One region of the Photobacterium sp. GJ3 genome, then DNA from elsewhere that is predicted to be linked to it. Evidence: riboswitches for the same ligand, from Rfam matches in the RefSeq annotation. Region 1 holds a riboswitch; each other region holds the start of a gene.
The links. Region 1 has a riboswitch for thiamine pyrophosphate ahead of thiC (phosphomethylpyrimidine synthase ThiC). Riboswitches for the same ligand answer to the same signal wherever they lie in the genome.

Region 1 (7,882 bases):
TTCAGTTGGTTAGAATACCGGCCTGTCACGCCGGGGGTCGCGGGTTCGAGTCCCGTCCGCTCCGCCACTTCTTAGAAGCCCCAGTCGAAAGACTGGGGCTTTTTTCATATCAGGACTTCCGAAAAGTACTGCGTACTTTGGTTGCGGGCCGGAATGCTGGATTGAACGCGACGTCAAGCTGCTGTTTTTATAAGCGCTTGATAAAGCAATGAATCATTTTCAGGATCTAGGGCTGGTAATTCTCGCCAAGCTGTATACAATACTCATCACTTCTAGGGGATTAGTTCAGTCCGGTAGAACGTCGGTCTCCAAAACCGAATGTCGGCGGTTCGAATCCGTCATCCCCTGCCAAATTTAAAAGCCTCGTCTCCGGACGGGGCTTTGTCGTATCTGAGGTTCAGCGCGTTGCGCTGATGTCGGCGGCTGGAGCGCCAGCCCGGTCGATCCGTCATCCCCTGCGAAATAAAGCCCACTTCTGAACGAGGTTGATGTCGTTTATCCTCGGCGTTACAAGGCACTCAGCAGCATTATCCGCGCTGGAGCAACTGATACCCCAGAAAACAGGCAGCGAGGCTCAGGACGACATTGAGCAGGATATTAAGCCCAGCTTTCACCAGAGCACCTTGCTGAAGCAGAATCAGGTTGTCCATTGAAAAAGTGGAAAAGGTCGTGAGTGCGCCCAGAAAGCCCAGACCGATCAGTGGTCGCCACGGGGTTGCTGCAATCCAGCCTTGGTTCAGCGCAGACATCAGAGCCCCCATGATCAGTGAACCGATCACATTGACCGCCAGTGTACCGTAAGGAAATCCCCGTCCGAACAGGACTACGCAGAGCTCAGCAATGAGGTAACGGCTGCAGGCACCTAAAGCACCGCCTGCGGCAATGAAACTCAGCGTCATCAATTGATTCATAGGTTTTCTCTGACAATAAAATGTTCAGCCATACTAATAGCATGAAATGGAGCCCATGTTGAATGCCTGAAAGCAGGCAAAAAAAGAATGATGGCGAAGGAGATCAGATGAGGCTGTATAAGAGCGTATTGCTGGCGGTGAATCCGGATCATCCGCAGGCGCAACAGCAGGTGGTGAAAGCCGGTGTGATTGCCTCACATCATCAGGCGGATTACTTTCTGGGCTATGTCGAACCAGGTGCCGGGGAGGTCAGTTTTCTGGATATTGAATTACAACTGGAAGAAGCACACAACGCACAGCAGCAAAAAAGGATGAAACAACTGTCTGAGCTGGCGCAGCATTCCCCTCTGCCGGTTCGGGCGATTCATCTGGCAGATGGGGACATTGCAGCACAAATCACAAAGCTGGCCCATCAGGTGAAGGCTGAATTGGTGATTATTGGCCGTACCCGGCACGAGATACTCTGGCTGAACGATCTTCATCATCATCTGGCTCAGAAGCTCGACTGCGATCTGCTGGTGATCCGCTGAGTGGATAAAACATCAGCTGCTGCTTGCTGGAAGCCGCCGTCTTGCATATACTCGTGGCTCAACTTGTCGGAGTGCCAACTGGCTGAGACCGCATCGCGGGATCCGTTGAACCTGATCAGATTAGTATCTGCGAAGGGAACAAGAGAAAAATCTTCTGCCTTGCTATCTTTTCGTGATAGCAGCTGTATCAGACGATGCGACACGCCCTACTTGTGTCTGCCTCTTGTTTACGCGCCCATCCGCCAAGCAACTTCCCTGAAATGGATAAAAGGAAATTGCTATGTCGAGTCGCAAACAAGCGAGACTGGAAGCGAAACAATTCATTGATTCTCTCACCACCCAAGCCTATCCCAATTCACGAAAAATCTATGTAACCGGCAGCCGGGACGATATCCGTGTCGGGATGCGGGAAATTTCTCAGGCTGATTCATTAGTCGGTGGTGATAAAAATAACCCGATCTTTGAACCGAATGAGCCGATTCGTGTCTACGACACCTCCGGCTTTTATACCGACCCTGCACAGGCCATCGATATCTATCAGGGTTTGCCGAAACTGCGTGAATCCTGGATTGAAGAACGAAGTGATACCGAACTGCTGGATGAACTGAGTTCAGCGTATACCAAAGAACGTCTGGCGGATGACACGTTGGATGAGCTTCGCTTTTCACATCGTGCCCGCGTCCGTCGCGCTCAGGCAGGTCAGTGTGTGACACAGATGCATTATGCCCGTCAGGGGATCATTACACCGGAAATGGAATATATCGCAATTCGCGAAAATATGGGACGCGCCCGTTACCGGGATGAGGTCCTCAACCAGCAGCACCCGGGACAAAGCTTCGGGGCAAACCTGCCTAAAGACATTACCCCTGAATTTGTACGCAAAGAAGTCGCCGAAGGTCGGGCGATTATTCCGTCGAACATCAACCACCCGGAATCGGAGCCGATGATTATCGGCCGGAACTTTCTGGTGAAAGTGAATGCCAACATCGGTAACTCTGCGGTGACGTCTTCCATTGAAGAAGAAGTGGAGAAGCTGGTCTGGTCGACACGCTGGGGCGGCGATACCGTGATGGATCTGTCGACCGGACGTAATATCCATGAAACGCGTGAGTGGATCATTCGCAACAGCCCGGTGCCTATCGGCACGGTGCCTATGTATCAGGCGCTGGAGAAAGTGAACGGTATTGCCGAGAATCTGACCTGGGAAGTGTTCCGCGATACCTTGCTGGAGCAAGCAGAGCAGGGCGTCGACTACTTCACTATTCATGCCGGTGTCTTGCTGCGGTTTGTACCGATGACAGCGAAGCGTGTCACGGGCATCGTATCCCGTGGGGGCTCCATCATGGCGAAATGGTGCCTGGCCCATCATAAAGAAAGCTTCCTGTATGAGCATTTCCGCGAGATTTGCGAGATCTGTGCCCAGTACGATATTTCTCTGTCACTCGGCGATGGTCTGCGTCCGGGCTCGGTGGCCGATGCGAACGATGAAGCGCAGTTCAGTGAACTGCGAACTTTGGGTGAGCTGACCAAAATTGCGTGGGAATACGATGTTCAGGTGATGATTGAAGGACCGGGGCATGTCCCGATGCATCTGATCAAAGAGAACATGGAAGAGCAGCTCAAACACTGCGATGAAGCGCCTTTCTACACCCTGGGCCCGCTGACCACGGATATTGCACCGGGTTATGACCATATCACTTCGGGGATCGGCGCGGCCATGATTGGCTGGTATGGCTGTGCCATGTTGTGCTACGTCACGCCGAAGGAGCACTTAGGTCTGCCGAATAAGGATGACGTCAAAACCGGCCTGATCACCTACAAGCTTTGTGCGCATGCCGCGGATCTGGCGAAAGGCCATCCGGGGGCACAGGTACGTGACAATGCGCTGTCTAAGGCGCGGTTCGAGTTCCGCTGGGAAGATCAGTTCAATCTGGGCCTCGACCCGGATACTGCCCGTGCTTATCACGATGAAACGCTGCCGCAGGAATCCGGCAAGGTCGCACATTTCTGCTCGATGTGCGGTCCGAAATTCTGTTCGATGAAAATCTCTCAGGAAGTGCGCGAGTACGCCAAAGCGAATGAAGAAGCGCAGGTGATTCAGATGCTTGAGGACCCGCTGGAAGGGATGCGTCAGAAGGCAGAGGAATTCCGTGAGAAAGGCAGCGAGCTGTATCATCAGGCAAAAAACCATGAGGCGGAGCAGGCATGAGTGGTGATGTAAAACAGGGATTTCCTGCGATGGAGGGCGGCATCGGGCCGCTCTATCCCGTGGTGGATGATGTTCGCTGGATTGCTCAGTTGTTGCCGTTAGGGGTGAAAACCGTTCAGCTACGTATCAAGGATCCGGCGCATCCTGAACTGGAAGCACAAATCATTGAGGCCATCCGTCTGGGACGGGCGTATCAGGCACAGGTGTTTATCAATGATTACTGGCAACTTGCTCTGAAGCACGGTGCTTATGGTATACACCTGGGACAGGAAGATCTGGATATTGCTGATTTGGATGCATTGCGGGCTGCCGGGATCCGTCTGGGCGTTTCAACCCGCACCGCAGCAGAGCTTCAGCGTGGTATGGCGATCGCACCCAGTTATGTGGCGATTGGCCATATTTTCCCGACCCCGACCAAAGAGATGCCAACCCCGCCGCAAGGCGTTGCGCAGTTGTCAGAACATCTGGCGACCGTTGGGGGCCGATTCCCGACCGTGGCGATTGGCGGCATTGACCTGACCAACGTCGATGCAGTCTGGCAGACCGGCGTCTCCAGTATCGCTGTGGTGCGTGCCGTGACTGTCGCCCCGGATACAGCGCAGGCATTGTTAGCCTTCGCAGACAAACTGGTGAGGTGAACCGTGTTGTCTGATGAATCATTTATGCGCTATCACCGTCAGGTGCAGTTGCCCGAGATTGGTGAGTCGGGTCAGCAGGCCCTTGAGCAGGCGAAGGTTCTGATTATCGGTGCGGGTGGTCTGGGCGCACCGGCTGCGCTCTATCTTGCCGGCGCAGGTGTGGGTAGTCTGGTGATTGCGGATGGCGATCGGGTCGAGCGCTCGAATCTGCAGCGTCAGATTATCTACCGCGATCGGCATCAGGGAGAAAGCAAAGCGCAGGCGGCAGTCGCGCAGGTCAAAGCGCTGAACCCGCATATCCGTGCCCGTGCCGTCACGGCAAATCTGGCCAAACTGCAACTGGCGATGGAAATCAGTCTGGCTGATGTCGTGCTTGACTGTACCGACAATTTCGACAGTCGTCATGCGATCAATCAGGCTTGTTTTGCCCATCAGAAAGTGCTGATTTCTGCCGCGGCGATCCGCTGGCAGGGGCAACTGATGAGTTTTGACTTTCGCGCGCAGCAGGGGCCCTGTTACCACTGCCTGTTTCCGAACGGCGAGATGAAAGCTCCGCAGAACTGCAGTGAATCCGGGATTGCCGGACCTGTGGTCGGCATTATGGGGACATTTCAGGCCCTGCAGGCGATCAAAGCCATTACGGGCAGCGGTGAGCCCGGTGTCGGCCAGTTTCGCCAGTTTGATGCACTAACCCTGCAATGGCAGCAATTTGGACTGCCGATGAACCCGCAATGTCCTGTATGCAGTAAGGAATCTTTATGACCACGATGACCGTTCAAGTGAACGACAAAGCCCTGCAACTGACAGCCGAAACATCGCTGCTGCAATTGCTGGAACAACTCGCGCTGCCTTTGGATGCGACGGCGGTTGCACTCAATCAAGGCATTATCAGTCGCGACAGCTGGGCTGATACCCGGCTCAGTGATGGCGATACCATTGCCCTGTTTCAAGCCATTGCCGGAGGTTAAGATGCTGACCATTGCTGATAAAACATTTTCTTCCCGTCTTTTCACCGGTACCGGTAAGTATGCCGGCCGGGACGCGATGGCACAGTCAATTCTGGCATCCGGCTCTGAGCTGGTGACCATGGCACTCAAGCGGGTCGACATTGAAAACCGGGATGACGATATTCTTGCCCCGCTGCGGGAGGCTGGTGTCAATCTGTTGCCCAATACTTCGGGGGCCAAAAATGCCAAAGAGGCGATTTTTGCCGCGCAACTGGCCCGGGAGGCGCTGGGCACCAACTGGTTGAAGCTGGAAATTCATCCGGATCCCAAGTACCTGATGCCAGACCCGATTGAAACCCTTGCCGCGGCAGAAACCTTGGTACAGCAAGGCTTTATTGTGTTGCCTTATTGCCATGCTGATCCTGTGTTGTGCAAGCGCCTGGAAGAGGTGGGCTGTGCTGCGGTCATGCCTCTGGGGGCGCCGATTGGCTCAAACAAGGGGCTGGCTTCGCGGGATTTTCTCGACATCATTATCGATCAGGCGCGCGTCCCTGTGATTGTGGATGCCGGGATTGGTGCGCCTTCTCATGCGGCTGAGGCGATGGAACGCGGTGCGGATGCGGTGCTGGTGAATACGGCCATCGCGGCATCTGCCGATCCGATTGCCATGGGCCGGGCTTTTAAACTGGCAGTGGAAAGCGGTCGGATGGCGTTTGAGGCGGGCCTTGCGGGCACCGTCAATCAGGCGGTGGCTTCCAGTCCGCTGACCGCATTTCTGGATGCCGGCAGCTAAGGAGGCCCCATGAGTTATGTCGATGTATGGCGGCAACTGGACTGGGATGATGTCCGGATGTCGATTTACAGCAAGACGGCCGCCGATGTTGAGCGGGCGCTGAGCCGCCGCAAGCGGGATCTGGAAGATTTCAAAGCGCTGATTTCCCCGGCGGCAGAGCCGTATCTGGAGCAGATGGCCCAGCAGTCGGCAGCCCTGACCCGGCAGCGGTTTGGTCGGACCATCGGGTTTTATGTGCCTTTGTATCTGTCGAACCTCTGTGCGAACAGCTGTACTTACTGTGGCTTTACCATGGAAAATAAGATCAAGCGCCGTACCCTGAATCTGGCAGAGATTGAGCGGGAATGCGACGCGATCAAGGCCATGAATTTTGACAATGTGCTGCTGGTGACGGGAGAGCATGAGCGTAAGGTCGGGATGGACTACTTCCGTGAGACTGTCCCGGCGATTAAGCGCCATTTCAGCTATTTATCAATGGAAGTCCAGCCGCTGGATCAGGACGATTATGCCGAACTGAAAATTCTGGGTTTGGATGCGGTGATGGTGTATCAGGAAACTTACAGCGCTCCGACCTATGCTCAGCATCATTTGCGCGGCAATAAGATGGACTTTGAATACCGGCTGGAGACCCCGGACAGGCTGGCCCGGGCAGGGATCGATAAAATCGGCATTGGTGCGCTGATTGGTCTGGAGGAATGGCGCACGGATTGCTTCTTTGTCGCCAGCCATCTGGATTATCTGGAACGCACGTACTGGCAGAGTCGTTATTCGATTTCGTTCCCGCGCCTGCGGCCATGTACCGGTGGTTTAGAACCGAAATCAGTGATGAACGATCGCCAGCTGGTGCAACTGATTTGCGCTTACCGGTTGTTTAATCCGGAAGTGGAATTGTCGATGTCGACCCGGGAATCTCCGCATTTTCGCGACAATGTACTGCCGCTTGGGATCACTAGCATGTCTGCGGGTTCGAAAACCCAGCCGGGCGGCTATGCCGATGACGAACCGGAGCTGGAGCAATTCGCGATCAGTGATGAAAGAGCTGTCGCCGATGTTGCACATTCGGTGAAGCAGCACGGTTTTGAAGTGGTGTGGAAGGACTGGCATCCCGCGTATTCCGGGGTTCAGTCATCCTGACCTGATGAACCCTGGCACAGGAGCTCTGAAACAACAGGCTGAAGCATAACTTCAGCCTGTTTTTTTATGGATTCAATCGGATTATTCCGTAAAGACGGCGTTAACCTTGGCGTCGTAACGCGCATGGATGTTGGATGAGAAATGTTTGGCGGTCAGTTCAATTTTCAGTTTCTGAACTTCGACAGGCTGTTCAAAGAACACCGAGAGTTTACCGGATGGGTATTTCAGGTAGCTCGGGTAAATCTGTTCGTTGTTTTCGTCGTAGAAGAAAGCGACTACCGACTGGTTGCGAGCGTTGGCAGTGGTCTCGACGATCAGCTCCAGCGATTTTACTTTTTTGTTGTTGTAGGGTGTGATTTCAACGGTCTTCGTGACCGGAGTGCCGAAGCGGGCATAGATTGATGTCCCGGCTGAAAGCGTCTCATCGAAATCGATCACCGGATCGTGATCCGGAAAGCTGGTGGCGTCATTCGGTTTGCTGTTCCCGAAATATTCCTGCAGCAGGGTAAAATTGTCACCATCGTGATCTGTGTTGGCATCCAGACCCACCACGTCATATGTCTTTTTCCACCAGGTGGGCAGGTGATCGTTGTCAATGGATGTGCTTTCGCCGTAATTGAACCGGAAGTTTCCTTCAAAGCGCTGGCTGCCCTGCGTGAAATCTGCGTTATACAATGAAATGATCGCGCGGTAATTATCCTGCCAGTACGCGATAGGCGT
Region 2 (7,882 bases), on a different replicon from region 1:
GTAGTAGGGGTTCCCTGTCTCAAGGGTATCCGGTGCGTGAATCAAGCGCTCTCCAATCATGGCATAGCCAATGGCGCACGGGGCGAGTGCCGTGAAGAGATCCGCTAAATCGCCTGCCATACCCGTATCCAGAACATAACGTGTGTAGGCGACAGTACCAACATCTTCAGCTTCGGCTTCCATGTCTGATTCAGTCAGTCCCCATTGCTGGCAATAGCTGATGTGATGATGCATCTCACTGCCGATCAGGGCTTCCAGACTCGGTAACGGTCGGCGCATTTCTTCGAGCGTTTTCGCTTTGAAAATGGCCAGTGCATAGGCTCTGGCATAGTGTTTAAGAAAGAGAAAATCCTGTTTGAGATAGTGTAAATAAGCCTGTTGGCTTAAATCACCCTTGGCGAGCTGAGTGACAAACGTATGGTGAGTGTACGCGTACCAGTCTTTGTCGCAAGCTTGGATTAAATCCAGATGGTTCATCGAAGGCTCCAAAAATCAGTGAGGTAGAAATCCGCAAAAAGGTGCATTAAAAGGCCGGTACAAAGTCTTTTGCTTTCGGTGCATGGCTGATGATTTTGTGCTGGTACATGAAGGTCGCAAATTGATCGTAACGCGCTTGATCTACCGCTGCCGGGCGCAGCGCAAAGCGGGGGAGTGTATCGCGCCATGCCAGCTGATTCAGCTCATTGTTCAGGGTGTCTGGTGAGTAAGCAATGAAAGTCTTCCAGGCTTGATCCGGGTGATTAATGATGAATTGGGTGGCTTTTTCTAATGCCAGATTGAATTTCTGAATATCCTCAGCGTTGTAGGTGTTTTTATTGGCCACGACAACCAGTTCATCATATGGCGGTACACCATGCTCTTCCGGGAAAAAGGCTTTGGACTGATAACCTTCCAGTGCCAGCTGATTTGATTCAAAGTTTCGTAACCCGCCCCAGATTGCATCGACTTTGCCTGATGCCAGTGAAGAAGACAGCGCCCAACCGACATTGACGATTTTTACATCCGTAAAGCTCACACCGGCTGTCTTGAGCATGGTGCCAATGGTTGCCTCTTCGTTTCCGGCGATAGCGATGCCAATGGTTTTGCCTTTCAGATCAGCCAGCGAGTGAATGCCTTTATTTTCCAGCACCATCAGCGTATTCAGCGGAGTTGCAATTAAGGTGGAGGCGCGAATAAGCGGCAAGCCAGCGGCAACATCAATGGTCAGACTGGTTTGATAGGAAATTGCCAGATCGGTTTTTCCGGCAGCAACCAGTTTTGCGGGCATGGATGGATCGGCAGGTTCCTGAATCTTGATGTCCAGGCCTTGTTCTTTAAATAAACCGTTTTCTTTCGCAATAATGATTGGGCCATGGTTTGGGTTGACAAACCAGTCCAGCATCAGCGTCAGTTCTTTAGCCTGAAGCTGAATGCTGGTTGCAGATACGGCAATCGCGAGCGCAGTACGCGCCGGAAAATAAGTCATGTGAACTTCCTTTGTGAATCAATTAAGAGTCAGACTGGCTGTTTTCAGACAGCCAGGGGATGGCGTGTTTTAAGAGTGCATCTGTGATGAAGTACAGTGCGACGGATAACCCGGCTAAGACCAGCAAGGCGGCAAACATTTCGTCAATCATCATCCGGGCATTTGCTTGCAGCATCAGGTAACCCAACCCTTCACTGGCACCCACCCATTCGCCAACCACGGCGCCGATGGGTGCAACAACAACCGCGACGCGAATCCCAGATGCCAGTGCGGGCAGGGCTGCAGGTAATCGGATATGCCAGAGGATTTGCCAGCGGGTGGCATTCATGGTTTTGGCTAAGTCCAGATACCCCTGCGGGGTATGGCGTAATCCGTCAAAACAGCAAGTGGTGACCGGGAAAAAGATGATGATGGCAGCCATAACCACTTTGGATGCAATGCCGTAGCCCAGCCAGAGCATCAGAATGGGTGCCAGCGCAAAAACAGGAATGGCCTGGCTGGCAATTAATACGGGCAGCAACCAGCGCCGTACCGGCGTAAACAGCAACATCAGCAGGGCACAAAACAGGCCGAAAGTGAGCCCGGTGAGCAACCCCAGAAAAATCTCCGTGGCCGTCACCCAAGCATGCCGGAACAGGACATCGTGCTGTTGAATCAGTTTATTGAAGACTGCCAGAGGCTCGGGCAGGATAAATCCAGGCAGTTGAAACACCATCACAACCGCCTGCCAAGCTAATCCGAGCATCAGCAGCGTGATGACAACCCGGAACGCCGGATGCTGCAACAGCCCGCCAGTGGTTTTGACAAATGGACGGGGTTGCTCGATGGGAGCTTGCGTGATCAATTTAGTCATCTTCATTTCCCATCATGGCCAGCGTCGTCATCAATTGGTGTTGTGCATCTGCCATGGCTGCGTTGATGGGTCTGGGGATTTCTCCCTCAGGTGCCCCGAAGGCGGTAAGACGGGCTGGTTTCCCTTGCATCAAAAACAGATGATGACCCAGCCGGAGTGCTTCTTGCGGGTCATGCGTAATCAGGAGCACGGTCCGGTCCTGCAGCAGTTCTGCGGCCAGATCCTGAAGTTTGTAGCGCGTGACGGCATCCAGCGCAGAAAAAGGCTCATCCATGATGACAATGGGTTTTTCCTGCATCAGTGTGCGGACTAAAGCGACGCGTTGGCGCATTCCACCGGAGAGCTCGGATGGACTGGCTTGAGCATAATCTGCCAATCCAACCTGCGCCAGCAAGTGCATGGCACGTGTCTGAGTTTGGGAATTCACTTTTCGTTGCCGGAGTCGATAGCTGAAACAGACGTTATCCATCACATTCAGCCAGGGCAGCAGTAGATCTTGCTGTGCCATGTAAGCGATCTGCGGGCTGACCGGGTGACCGTCAAACGTTGTGACCTGTCCGCGGTACTGAACATCTTCTGGCAACAGATTGGCCAGAAGCCTCAGTAAAGTCGTTTTTCCGCAACCACTCTGACCAAGAATGCAATGCCACTGGCCGGGAAACAGTGTCAAAGACAAATGTTCGAATAAGGGGGTTGAAGCACTCGGGAAATGAAGATAGATATCCGACAAATGCACGCCAGGTCCCTGTATTACACGGTTCATTTGGCTTGCCTGCGTGCTCATGCAAGATCCCCGGACTGCGTCTGAAATGCATGAAAATGATGGACCGGGCCATGACCCTGACCAATCTTTAACTGATCGGCAAATTTCAGCGCTAAAGTCAGGTAGTTTTTCGCTTCTGCGACGGCGCCAGTGCGTGTGTATCCCTGAGCAAGATAGGAGGCAATCGCTGCAGATAATGTGCAGCCAGTGCCATGGGTGTTTTTTGTCTGAATGCGTTGGGTACTGAAGGTGACAATGTCACCTTTGGTGAGTAGGTAATCCGTACTCTGGCTTTCGGTTTCCCAGTGACCGCCCTTGAGTAGCACGGCTTCAGTATCGAGTGATTGTAATTGTGCGATGATTGTTTCTTTGTCACTCGAGTCAACAGAGGGAACTGGCGCCGCATGATTGTCTGACCGGGTGAGCGCAATCGCCTCCGGTAAATTGGGGGTGATGAGGGTTGCTAAAGGCAGAAGTTCAGCTTTCAGCGTTGTGATGGCTTTGGTTTCCAGCAGCAGGTCACCGCTGGTGGCCACCATCACTGGATCAAGGACGATATGCTCAGGCCGATATTGGCGTAGTTTTCGGGCCACAGCCTCAATGACGCCAGCGTCACTAAGCATCCCAATTTTGACTGCTTTGACATTCAGATCACTGAAAACGGCATCTAATTGCGCTTCAACAAAATCAGGAGAGACAGGAAAGATGTCGGTAACGCCCAGAGTATTTTGGGCGGTCAGGGCTGTGATGACAGAGCATGCATATCCACCCGTCGCGGAAATCGCTTTGATATCGGCCTGAATACCAGCGCCGCCACCACTGTCGGATCCGGCGATCGTCAGAACGATAGGCGTTGTGTTGCGGTTTGAAGCGTGTTGGGTTTGTGCTGGCTTGTTCATCTGCTTCCCTTTGCATCAATACCAGTTTGATGGGCAGGGAAGACGTACAGTCGCCAGTGGGCCGAATCGAAAGGGCCATGTTATTGGCAGTTTCGGTGGCAGGCTATCTGCTAGTTCCCTCCGCCAGTGCTAACTGGATCAGGTTCAACGGGTCCCACGATGTGGTCTCAGCCTTCCGGCTCCCCGACTAACGTTACTTTGATTCTTTGATAACGGTTGTGACGCTGAAGAATAATCTCTCAAGCTTGTTATCGCGCGGTCATTCTAACCTTGTTTTTTCTGTGAAAGCAAAAGAATTACGCGAAATTTGTCTGAGTGATTTATTCCTGGCGATTTCAGCCTATGATATCGGTAACCTCATTGAACCGGAGCAAGCTTGTGAATATTCATCATAAAATTAACTATGTAGAGTTTCCTGCCCGCGATATTCAGAAAACAAAAGATTTTTTTCAGTCGGTTTTTGGTTGGTCGTTTACAGACTACGGTGACGAATATACCGCTTTTTCTGATCAGGGGCTGGATGGCGGATTTTATGCTGCGCCTATGAAATCGGACGCCTCGCAAGGGGCGGCACTCATTGTGTTGTTCAGTGATGATCTGGAGGCGACTGAGCAGCAAGTCATTGCAGCTGGAGGTCAGATTATCCGGCCCATTTTTGATTTTCCCGGCGGACGGCGCTTCCATTTCACCGAGCCCAGCGGGAATGAATTTGCAGTGTGGGCAGAACCCCGATAAATGATACTTCATGAAAAGAAAAGAGCTCCTGCACGGAGCTCTTTGATTCATGGATTGCCAGATTAATTTACAGTTGCAACACGGCTGGTCCGCTGGCCGGAAACCGTTCTGATCTGAACACCGGCCGAAGCTGCGGGTGGGTTCAGGGCATCAAAGGTTTGCCAGCTTGCGCCTTGATCGGCCGAGAACTCAATGGTCAGTCCAGGGAATGTGGTATTTGCTTTGAGCACGCCATTTTCAATCACACCACCGGGCACTGGCAGGTTGAAAGCAATACCGGCCTGTTCCAGTTTCGGCAGAACTTTCTGGCCCAGCAGGTTGGCGAAGTGATTGTAGTCGCTGTTCCGTGCGGCTTCATCGGCCGGAATACCAGCATTGTCGTTGGCTTCCCAACTCGCTGTATGCCAGGCACGCTCAGCCAGACCCAGTACACGCGGGAAGGTCATGCCTTCAAACTGATCTTCCGTACGCACCGTTTCTGCCCACAGAGAGCCCTGAAGACCGAGTACATTTTCAGGCTTCAGCAGTTTTTTCACACCAGCGGAAGCCACAACGTCTTCTTTTGTAATCGGTGCACCGGCGCGGGTGAAATCTGCATTGGCAAAGACATCATCCGGCATATAGCCAAAGGTTTTCCGGGTATCGGTGAACCGCGGTGCCCAGTAGTAGCCGCGCTCGTTTGGATCGGGCTCGTACGGGTGGTCGAAGTACAGGTGAGTTGCATGGTTATAGACGACTTTATAATCGTTGTTGGCCAGATTATAAGCGCGATCCGCAACACCCCATTCCCAGATGTTTTGCCATGCGTTCCCCCACAGCGTGGTGTTGGCCATTTCAGAACGAGGATAGACCTGACCATCATGCATCAGACCGTCTTCCCAGCCCGCCATATCCAAGCCATAGTTCGCGGTGATAACGGAAATTCGCTCCACGAAATAACGGCTCAGATCCGAGACACTGTTCACACCATCGGTGTTATTGGCAATAAATGCCTGACAAACCGGAGAGTTCACCCAGGCACCGGCAATTTCGTCACCACCGAAATGGAAGGTTTTGAGAGGCTGAATCCCCTGATGCAGGTCGACCAGGCCTTTTACCACGGCATCCACAAAGTTGTAGGTTGAATCCATGCAGACGTTGATCGCATTGTCGGTAAACATCTGAACAGACAGATATTGCGTGGTGTCATCAAAATCAGTCAGCAGATATTGGTTCGCTTTTTCAAGATTCCCCTGTGCCGCATAGTGATCGTAACGCGCTTCCATGGCTTTGATTGCAGCATGCGCATGTCCCGGAATATCAATTTCTGGCACCACTTCAATATTCAGTGCAGCCGCGTGTGTCAGGATCTCACGATACTCTTGCGCGGTGTAATAGCCATTGGACTCAGGTGTGCCGTCCGGGCCTGCGCCGAGGAAAGGCAGCAAGCAGGTTTTTTCTTCAGGATCGTGACAGCGTTTTGAACCGACTTCGGTTAACTCAGGCAAACCGTCAATCTCAACACGCCAGCCTTCATCATCAGCAAGGCGCAGATGCAGTTTGTTCAGTTTAAAGGCTGCCATTTGATCAAGTAGTTGAAGGATGGAATCTTTGGTCCGGAAGTTCCGCACGGAGTCGACGGACAAACCCCGGTATGCAAAACGTGGTGCATCTGAGATTTGAACAGCTGGAACCTGATTTCCATCAATCAGCTGCAGTAAAGATTGTGAAGCATATAACGCACCTGCGCCGTCTGCTGCGCCAATTGAAATGATGTCTTTTGCCGGATCTACATGGAGGTTATAAGCCTCGTCCCATTTCTGAACGCCATTGACCTGTACCTGGCTCCAGCCAATCTGGATACGTTTTTGAGTTGCAGGCGACCAGGGCACCGCGGTCAGACCCAATTGGTCTGCCAGGAACATGGCCTGATCTTCATAGCCATTGTCGTAAACAATGACCCAGTTGGAATCCAGTGCGACCTGACCTGAACCCATGGCGATTTGAGCGGGGGTCGGAATCACGCCTGTCGCTTGACTCAGGACGCTGAGATCTGCATTTCGCTGATATCGGTCTTGTGCTGTAAAAGGATCGTAATAGTCGGTAATCGCGGCACTGCCGTATCGTTTCCATTGTTGAGGTGTTGAGAAATCAGAAACGAAAGCGAGCTCTTCTGATGGTTTGGTCGGGACCCATCCATTGACACGATTACTCGTGCTGGCAATCAGCGAAGTGAACGTTTCTCCGTTTTCTTGTGAGACCAGATACCAGTTCGGCATGATGTCCGTTTTTGCCACTTGCCAGTCAGACGCATCGAATTCAATGGTCAGGGACTGGCCAGGTGCCAGTGGAACGAAGCTTGCTGTAGGCTCCAGCTTAAACATATCGCCATTGACGTGAGAAATCTTCACCTGATCGGTCAGAACATTTTTCACCATCCGTATGTGGCTGAAATATATAGCCCAGCCAGAGGCGGGCAGTGTTTGAGCGCTTTGATTCGTGAAATCGAGCTTGGCTCGGAAAGAGACCCAGTCCTCCTGAGTGTTATCAATAACAGTGTATTGAACATCCAGCCCCTGACCCAGTTGATCAAGTGTTGTGGCTGGGATGGCGAACGCAGGAGCAGCAAGTGCAGCCGATAAGGCAAATGCCAGTACTGACGTTTTCATCATCTTTGGTTCCTTTTTTCGATGAGTAAAAAATCAGTTTTCAGCCTAACGAGCAGAGTTGATTAATAAAAATATCAATAGATGAAGTTGCAAGGCTGTTTTTCGGAATTGTCGGGGGTCCCAAGAAAAGAATACAACCTAAGGATTTTTTCATTCTGTATTCGTGATAGGGATTGTAAATTTTATACTCACTGTCAATACATTTACCTGACAGATGGCATAAGTACGATAATTCTATATGCGAATCATTGTGTTATCCCTCCTCAAAAAATCATGCCGATTATTTTGGGAGAGGTTGATTCAACCAAGCGTTGTACAAGTGTCAATCAGTGAAAATGATGTTTGAAGATATCGTTTCGTGTCAATTGTACAAAATAGAGCTCTTCGTATGCGGGGCAGTGGGTCATGCAGCAAAGATAAATGCGACAGGTTCTGGTCGAAAAGTAATCATATTCATGCCGTTAATGATAAATGTGTTAAAAATGGCAGCCAGCTATCAGTTTCGGGATTGGAAGTGGA
Region 3 (7,882 bases), 500 kb from region 1:
AATAGGTCAGCACCCCTTGCTGTTCTTCCACTTGCTCGACCTTGAGCGACCAGCCTTCCTGACTTTCAGCCAGATCGCCGGTGTTGAACATGACGCGGGTAACCGGTGCATCATGGCGCGCATAAACGCGATTCTCTTCGCTTGCTGCAAACATCAGGGTAACGGTACGCGCATCAAGCGCGACCACGGTTCCTAACCCTAAATCACTTTCCGTGTCACTGATCCAGCGTTGACCCAAAGCAAATGGCATAGTGGAGAAAACCTTCTAAATATTTGAAATTTTGGAGAATGTCTATCCGGCGGCGGTATTGTTATCGACTACACTGAAATTAAGTGTAAGCCAGAAATGGCGCCGGAAAAAAGGGGGCTAATGGTACTGCATGATGGGAGCCAGGTCACGGGCTAAGTGACGGGCTGAGACAGTGAGAAAATTGTCACAATATTTTCATTTTTTGCGGTCATTAATGAAAAGCGGGTTTACGCTTAACAATGATAGCCGACGGCAATGGCTATCTCTGATGAACAAGGAGACGTCTATGGACGATGCCGCTAGGAAAGTCTTTGTACTTGATACCAACATCCTGTTACATGAACCCCTCGCCATTTACTCCTTCAAAGAGCACGACGTAGTTATACCCATGACAGTTCTGGAAGAACTGGACCGAATCAAAGACAGCAAACGGGATGTTGCCCGTGATGCCCGGGTTGCCATCCGAGCATTGGAAGCAATCTTTCACGATGCGACACCAGAGCAGATCTCTGCCGGGATCCCACTGCCGACCGAAGGTGACCACAAAGGACGTATCGCCATTTTCGCGGATTACGAAATTCACGAAACGGTCCATGCCTTTGCGGATAAAGCCGGTGACAACCGGATCCTCAATGGGGTGCTCTACCTGCAAAACCATTATGCGCCACGTAAAGTGGTGCTGATCACCAAAGACATCAACATGCGGTTGCGTGCGAAAGGCGCCGGGGTGCTGTATGTCGATGACTATCGTTCCGACCAGCTGATTGACGATGTCAGTCTGCTGACCAAAGGGTTCCACCGTTATCCGGGCAGCTTCTGGGAACGCGTGGGGGAATGTCATTCTGAAAAACGTGGCCGCTCCACGCTGCATACGCTGCCACAGGAACTGTTTGATACACCATTCGTCAATCAGTATCTGATTGATGAAGATACGGATTTTGCTGCACGGATTCAGGAGCTGGACGGTGAAAACGTCACCCTGAAAGATCTGGGACACGAGCGGCTGATGCACCGTCAGGCGTGGGGAATCCATCCGAAAAATATCTATCAGGGCATGGCGATGGATGCTTTGCTCGATCCGGATATTGATCTGGTGATTCTGACCGGTCCTGCGGGGTGCGGTAAAACCATTCTGGCGATGGCTGCCGCGCTGGAACAGGTGATCGAAAAAGGCATGTACGACAAGATCATTGTCACCCGGAATACGCCGGACATTGCCGAGTCCATCGGCTTCCTGCCGGGGACGGAAGAAGAGAAAATGATGCCCTGGCTGGCTGCTGTGACAGACACCATGGAGGCACTGCACAAGCACGATGTCTGCACGGACGGCTCGATGAAATATATCTTCGAGAAAGCCAATATCCAGTTTAAATCCATCAACTTCATGCGCGGCCGCTCGATCCAGAATGCCTTTGTGTTGCTGGATGAGTGTCAGAACCTGACCGCGTCGCAAATCAAGACCATCATCACCCGCTGTGGTGAAGGCACCAAGCTGGTCTGTTCCGGGAACCTGGCGCAGATCGACTCCACTTACCTGTCGCCTGTTACATCAGGCCTAACCTATATCGTCGAGCGATTTAAAAATTTCGAGGGCAGCGCCAATATCTACCTCAATGGCGTGGTTCGCAGTCGTCTGGCAGAATTTGCCGAAGAGAATCTGTAATACCAGAACGGGACTCAGCGTCCCAGATACTGCTTCAATCTTTCATTCGATGCCTCACCCAGCACCTGCCGGGTGGGGCCACACACCTGAATCCGCCCCTGATCGACAAAAGCACAGTGATCGGCAATTTTGACGGCATCCTCCGGACTGTGGGTGATCATCAGCACAGTGATCCCATCTTCTCTGGCGAGATTGGCGACTTGAGTCAGCATGTCCTGTCGCAGCGCCGGATCCAGCGCAGAAAAAGGCTCATCCAGCAGCAACAGCGGCCGATGACGCACCAGACAGCGCGCCAGCGCCACCCGTTGTTTCTGGCCGCCGGACAGTTGTTCTGGCAGACGGGTCAGGTACTGAGCGATGCCCACCCGTTCCGCGGCGGCTGTGATGTGAGCTTTGTCTGCCGGGCTGAGTTTTAACCCTGGATGGATCCCCAGCGCAATGTTATCGAACACACTCAGGTGCGGGAACAGGTTGTGATCCTGAAACAGGATCGACAGAGGACGATCCGCGGGCGACTGCTGGTGGATTGGCTGGCCATTGATGTGCAGCGTGCCGCTGTCGGGTTTGAGAAACCCTGCGATCATCGCCAGTAGCGTACTTTTTCCGGCACCGCTCGGGCCGATCACCGCCAGAATCTCGCCCTGACTGACTTCGAGATCAAAGCACAGGGTCATGGGTTCCTGATTGCCGTGGCGATAGCAGTGGCTGAGTTGGGAGAGAGACAGCATCGGAGACATTCTGATTAATCCGTAGAAGAGGTGGTCGCGGCTCGTGAAAGCAGCAGGTTTTCGACCAGGGTGAAAATCCCCAGACTGAGCAGAAGCAGCAGCAGGGCAGCCACGGCTGCCGCATCCATCTGATAGCTGTCCATCAGCTGGAACAGATACAGAGGCAGGGTCTGAAAGTCCTGACTGCCAAAAAGAGCAATGGCGCCGAGATCACCCAGTGATAACACAAAGCTGATCGCCATTGCCTGCGCAATCGGCTTGCGCAGTGCCCGCCACTCGACCAGATATAACCGGGACAGCCCGCGCATGCCCAGACTCTGACACAGCGGATTGTACTGCTGGGCCAGATGCAGCATCGGCTGGCTGAGGGTTTTGATCACATAGGGCAGCGCCATCAGCGCATTGACGGCGACCACCACCCAGAAAGCCGAGGCGAAGACATCGGTGAATTCGCGCAGCAGCAGAAACAGCCCGGTACTGATCACCAGTCCCGGCGTCACCAGAATAATGGTGCCGATCAGTTCCAGTCCGTCGGCAGACCAGCGGTAGCGCTGCAAGCGCCAGAAGCGGCTGGCACAGAGAATCGCAATGCCGCTGACCAGTGCCAGCACACACGCCAGCGCCGCGATCTGCAACGAGTGAGTCACAGCCTGCCACAGCGCGGGGGTTGTCAGCAGTTGCGGGAGCTGGCTGTTCAGACCAGCCCCCAGTACGGCCAGCATCGGTGGCAGCACCAGCAGCAGCACCAGACCAATCCACAGGGTATCCCAAATGCGGGCCGCCCGGCTGTCGAGATAATTCGGATGGCCTTGCTGAACCCGGCCACTCAGGGTTGCCAGCGGTCGGGCAAAGCGCTGGCTGAAGAGAACCAGCGCGCAGCAGAGCAGCATTTGCCACAGCGCTAGCATAGCCCCGGCAGCCAGATCGAAGTCGTAGCGCAACGCCTGATAAATGGCCAGTTCAATCGTGGTTGCTTTCGGACCGCCACCCAGCGACATAATGACCGCGAAACTGGTGAAGCACAGCATAAAGACCAGCCCTGCCACCTGCGGCAATTGCTGACGCAACCGGGGCCAGGCAACCAGCCGGAACAGCGGCCAGCCTTTCATTCCCAGATGCGCAGCAAGCTGATGCTGCTCCGCCGGAATGCCTTCCAGACTTTGCAGGAGTAACCGGCAGGCCAGCGGCAGATTCAAAAAGACATGCGCCAGCAAAATCCCGTTCAGACCATAAATACTGAACGGGAGTTTCATCTCCAGCCCGGCCAGCCCTTGTGCCAGCAGGCCGCTGTTGCCGTAAATCGCCAGCAAGCCAAATACAGCTACGAGCACTGGCAGCACCACGGTCATCGCGAACAGTCGCAATAGCAGAGATCGGCCCGGAAACCGCCGCCGCGACAGGGCGTAAGCGACAGGGATTGCAGGGATGACACTCAGCAGGGTCGAGAGCAGCGCTTGTTTGAAGCTGAATGCAGTGACATGGCGCAGATAGGGGTCCTGCCAGAGGGCCAGCGGGTGTAATGCCGTGGCTTGTCCGAGCAGGGCGCTGAGCGCCCCGCCGACCAGAATCAAAATCAGCCCGGCACTCATCACGCCGGGCAGGCTGGAACGGGAAAGTAACAAGAGAAAACCTATACGATTACTGAGTCAGTGCGGTTTGCCATTCGCGGACCCAGGTTCTGCGCTCTTTGGCGACTTCATCTGCGCTGAACTCCAGCGATTTGGCCGGACGCGTCAGCGTGCTGAAGCCTTCCGGCAGGGCCTGATTCGTCACCGGATACATCCAGTTGCCTGTTGGGATCTCAGACTGGAATCCAGGCGTCAGAATAAAGTTCAGGAACTGATCGGCCAGCGCGTTGTTTTGGGTGTTTTTCAGCTTGGCTGCGACTTCAACCTGCATATAGTGTCCTTCGCTGAAATTGGCAGCTTTATACTTGTCTTCATTCTCGGCAATCAGATGATACGCCGGTGAAGTGGTATACGAGAGCACCAGATCCGTTTCACCATTGAGGAACATGTTATAGGCCTCAGACCAGCCTTTGGTGACGGTGACGGTTTTCTTCGCCAGTTGTTGCCAGGCTTGGGTTGCCTGATCGCCATAAACGGATTTCACCCACAGCATCAGACCCTGACCCGGCGTAGAGGTGCGCGGATCCTGATAAATCAGGTTCAGATCTTCGCGTGTCACCAGCTCTTTCAGGCTGCTGGGGGGATTTTTCAGTTTTTCGCTGTCGTAGATGAAGGCGAAATAACCGTAATCAAAAGGAACAAAGGTATCGTCTTTCCAGCCACCCGGAATGGTCACGGCTGAAGTATCTATAGTGCTGGTGGCCAGCAGGCCTGTTTTCTTAGCCTCGGTCATCAGGTTGTTGTCCAGGCCCAGCAGAACATCTGCTTTGGTCCCTTTACCTTCCAGGCGAACCCGGTTGAGGATAGAGACGCCATCATCCAGCGCAACAAACTTCAGGTCGCAGCCACATTCTTTTTCGAACGCTTTTTCAATGGCCGGACCTGGTCCCCAGTCGGCAGTAAACGAACTGTAGGTATACACGGTTAAGGTGGGTTGTGCGGCGGCCGCTGAAGTTGCTGCAACCATGAAAGGTAAAGCGGTAATGAGGTGTTTCACAAAGCGCTCCTGAGTCCTGACGGGCAGGGAATTCCAATTTCTTCAAGAAGGCGCGGCGTCGAGTGAGTGGGCGGTTTGTCCCGGAAAGACACGGCAAATTGCAATCAGGTGCTTTCCGTTTCTCAATTCCTACGCCAGCATGACCTGGTTCAGGTTCGATGGGTCCCGTGTATTCTCCCGTGATGGGCGAATAACACGATCTCAGTCGGATGACTCCCCATGAGAACGGCTCTCATTGTAAACGGGGCTGCGCACCTTTGCCAGCCACAATGCTGCGTCTGGCCAAAGGTTTGACCCAAGGTCAGACACAGTATCTTGCGGGATCAGCGGGCTTCGTTGAGCCGCCAGTCGTAGTCATATACGGGTTTGTTCAGAGTGACGGGTTGTTCACGATACATGTTCAGGTGCTGTTGTAAGTCTGGCAGCGCACCGAAGTCAGACTGATACCAGTCATAAATCGAGGATAATCGGACTTTTCCACCGGATTCCTGAACGCCTTTGCGGCTGTTGATGAAGCGTGTGGCAGCGGCTTCGAGCTGCGCGTTGAGATTGCTGGCGTTCATTGCTTTCGGCAGCAGATCCGGACAACCCAGGCTGGCACAGTTCACCACATAATGAATGCGTTTGTCCTGCCAGATTGGCCGCAGAATTCTGTGCTCGATATCGTTCAGCGACAACTGCTGTCCATCAATGGTGATCAGCTTTTCATCCCAGGGACCGAAGCTGAGGAAACCGCCCAGTTTGGTGATTGAGCTGATCGGATAGTTGTCCAGAATCACCTTCACCGTCAGTGCGTTGTAGAGGTTCACCCAGTAAGCAAACTGCTCATTTCGGTTCAGCTGGCGCGGATCTTCCGCCGTCAGGGTGTTCAGATAACCGTTCAGCACAACTTTATCGGCTGTCGTCACGGCGGCATAACGGAAACGGGTTTGTTGCGGTGCCACAACCAGATAATGATCCAGCAGGTGTTGCCATGCGCCATGATCAACTGTTTTTGTGCTCTGGGTTTGACTGGCTTGCCAGAACGGCCAGAGATCAGCCTTGGGGGCGGCGAAAGCCGGGAAACTCAGGCTGAGAAAACCCAACAAGAGGAATGTGAGAACAGATTGCCGGCGAAGAATCATGGGAACACCTTTGTCAGTGAGCGATACCCAACAGACCGTGATGCGCACGGATTCTTTCTGAAATCTGGGGTAAAAAAACACCCTGCCGGAGCAGGGTGTCAGCGTCAATCAGAAAGACGGGCGATCAGGCCAGAAATGCCGGGATCCTGCTTTCATAATCTGCGATTTTATCTTCGTGCTGCAACGTGAGCCCGATGTTGTCCAGACCGTTCAGCAGGCAGTGGCGGCGGAACGCGTCGATTTCAAACGAATACGATTTGCCATTGGCGGTGACCGTCATGGTTTCCAGATCGACCGTGATCTCCGCGCCTTCGCTGGCTTCGACATATTGGAACAGTTCGTCGACTTCAGCTTCGGTCAGGCGAACCGGGACCATCTGGTTGTTGATCGAGTTGCCGTAGAAAATGTCGGCAAAGCTCGGCGCGATCATGACTTTGATCCCGTAATCCGCCAGCGACCATGGGGCGTGCTCACGAGACGACCCGCAGCCGAAGTTTTCACGGGCCAGCAAAATGCTTGCCCCCTGATAGCGCGGGTAGTTCAGGACAAATTCCGGATTTGGCTGCTCACCGGCATCGTCCAGAAAACGCCAGTCATGGAACAAATGTTTGCCAAACCCAATCCGGTTTACTTTCTGTAAAAACTGCTTAGGTATGATGGCGTCGGTGTCGACGTTTGCGGCATCCAGCGGCACCACCAGTCCGGTATGTTGTTTGATTCCTGCCATGGTTTTCTTCCTTCTCTGTTAGGCGGTGGCGACGGTTGCTTGGTCCAGCTCGCGGATATCCACGAAGTGACCGGCACAGGCTGCAGCAGCAGCCATGGCGGGACTGACCAGATGAGTCCGGCCATCACGGCCCTGACGACCTTCAAAGTTCCGGTTACTGGTGGACGCGCAGCGCTCCCCGGGACCCAAGCGGTCGTTGTTCATTGCCAGACACATGGAGCAACCCGGCAGACGCCATTCAAAACCGGCTTCGATGAAGATTTTATCCAAACCTTCTTTTTCCGCCTGCGCTTTCACCTGTTCAGAACCCGGGACGACCAGCGCCTGAACATTGGCTGCGACTTTGCGGCCTTTCGCGACGGCTGCCGCGGCCCGCATATCTTCGATGCGAGAGTTGGTGCACGAACCGATGAAAACTTTATCAACCGGAAAATCAGCCAGCTTTTTCCCGGCTTCCAGACCCATATACGCCAGTGCTTTGGCTGCAGAAGCGCGCTCGACCGGATCGCTGAAGCTTTCCGGTGCCGGAATCGGTGCATCGACAGCAATCACTTGTCCCGGGTTGGTGCCCCAGGTGACTTGAGGTTTGATGCTTTGTGCATCCAGCGTCACCACTTTGTCGAACCGGGCGTCCGGATCCGACTTCAGGGTTTGCCAGTAGGCCACGGCAGCGTCGAAATCGGCACCGGTCGGGGCAAACTTGCGGTCCTTGATGTAATCAAAGGTGGTTTGATCCGGCGCGATCAGACCCGCTTTGGCACCCAG

Region 2: it holds a riboswitch for thiamine pyrophosphate, as region 1 does, so the genes downstream of both, thiD (bifunctional hydroxymethylpyrimidine kinase/phosphomethylpyrimidine kinase) here and thiC (phosphomethylpyrimidine synthase ThiC) in region 1, are expected to answer to the same signal.
Region 3: it holds a riboswitch for thiamine pyrophosphate, as region 1 does, so the genes downstream of both, thiB (thiamine ABC transporter substrate binding subunit) here and thiC (phosphomethylpyrimidine synthase ThiC) in region 1, are expected to answer to the same signal.

Annotation. Positions count from the first base shown of each region.
Region 1 covers NZ_CP073578.1:3,342,512-3,350,393, reverse strand. Annotated here, with positions in the region: tRNA gene KDD30_RS15665 (tRNA-Asp) at 1-67, shown strand, start outside; tRNA gene KDD30_RS15660 (tRNA-Trp) at 275-351, shown strand; gene crcB (fluoride efflux transporter CrcB) at 528-911, opposite strand; gene KDD30_RS15650 (universal stress protein) at 1,019-1,441, shown strand; TPP riboswitch at 1,499-1,596, shown strand; gene thiC (phosphomethylpyrimidine synthase ThiC) at 1,722-3,650, shown strand; gene thiE (thiamine phosphate synthase) at 3,647-4,288, shown strand; gene KDD30_RS15635 (HesA/MoeB/ThiF family protein) at 4,292-5,050, shown strand; gene thiS (sulfur carrier protein ThiS) at 5,047-5,256, shown strand; gene KDD30_RS15625 (thiazole synthase) at 5,258-6,028, shown strand; gene thiH (2-iminoacetate synthase ThiH) at 6,038-7,162, shown strand; gene KDD30_RS15615 (hypothetical protein) at 7,244-7,882, opposite strand, start outside.
Region 2 covers NZ_CP073579.1:584,323-592,204, forward strand. Annotated here, with positions in the region: gene tenA (thiaminase II) at 1-477, opposite strand, end outside; gene KDD30_RS19495 (ABC transporter substrate-binding protein) at 524-1,465, opposite strand; gene KDD30_RS19500 (ABC transporter permease) at 1,488-2,318, opposite strand; gene KDD30_RS19505 (ABC transporter ATP-binding protein) at 2,311-3,081, opposite strand; gene thiD (bifunctional hydroxymethylpyrimidine kinase/phosphomethylpyrimidine kinase) at 3,099-3,980, opposite strand; TPP riboswitch at 4,079-4,176, opposite strand; gene KDD30_RS19515 (VOC family protein) at 4,359-4,715, shown strand; gene KDD30_RS19520 (family 20 glycosylhydrolase) at 4,778-7,366, opposite strand.
Region 3 covers NZ_CP073578.1:236,396-244,277, forward strand. Annotated here, with positions in the region: gene rapA (RNA polymerase-associated protein RapA) at 1-250, opposite strand, end outside; gene KDD30_RS01180 (PhoH family protein) at 537-1,913, shown strand; gene thiQ (thiamine ABC transporter ATP-binding protein) at 1,928-2,641, opposite strand; gene thiP (thiamine/thiamine pyrophosphate ABC transporter permease ThiP) at 2,656-4,263, opposite strand; gene thiB (thiamine ABC transporter substrate binding subunit) at 4,280-5,236, opposite strand; TPP riboswitch at 5,375-5,496, opposite strand; gene KDD30_RS01200 (DUF547 domain-containing protein) at 5,590-6,390, opposite strand; gene leuD (3-isopropylmalate dehydratase small subunit) at 6,515-7,117, opposite strand; gene leuC (3-isopropylmalate dehydratase large subunit) at 7,136-7,882, opposite strand, start outside.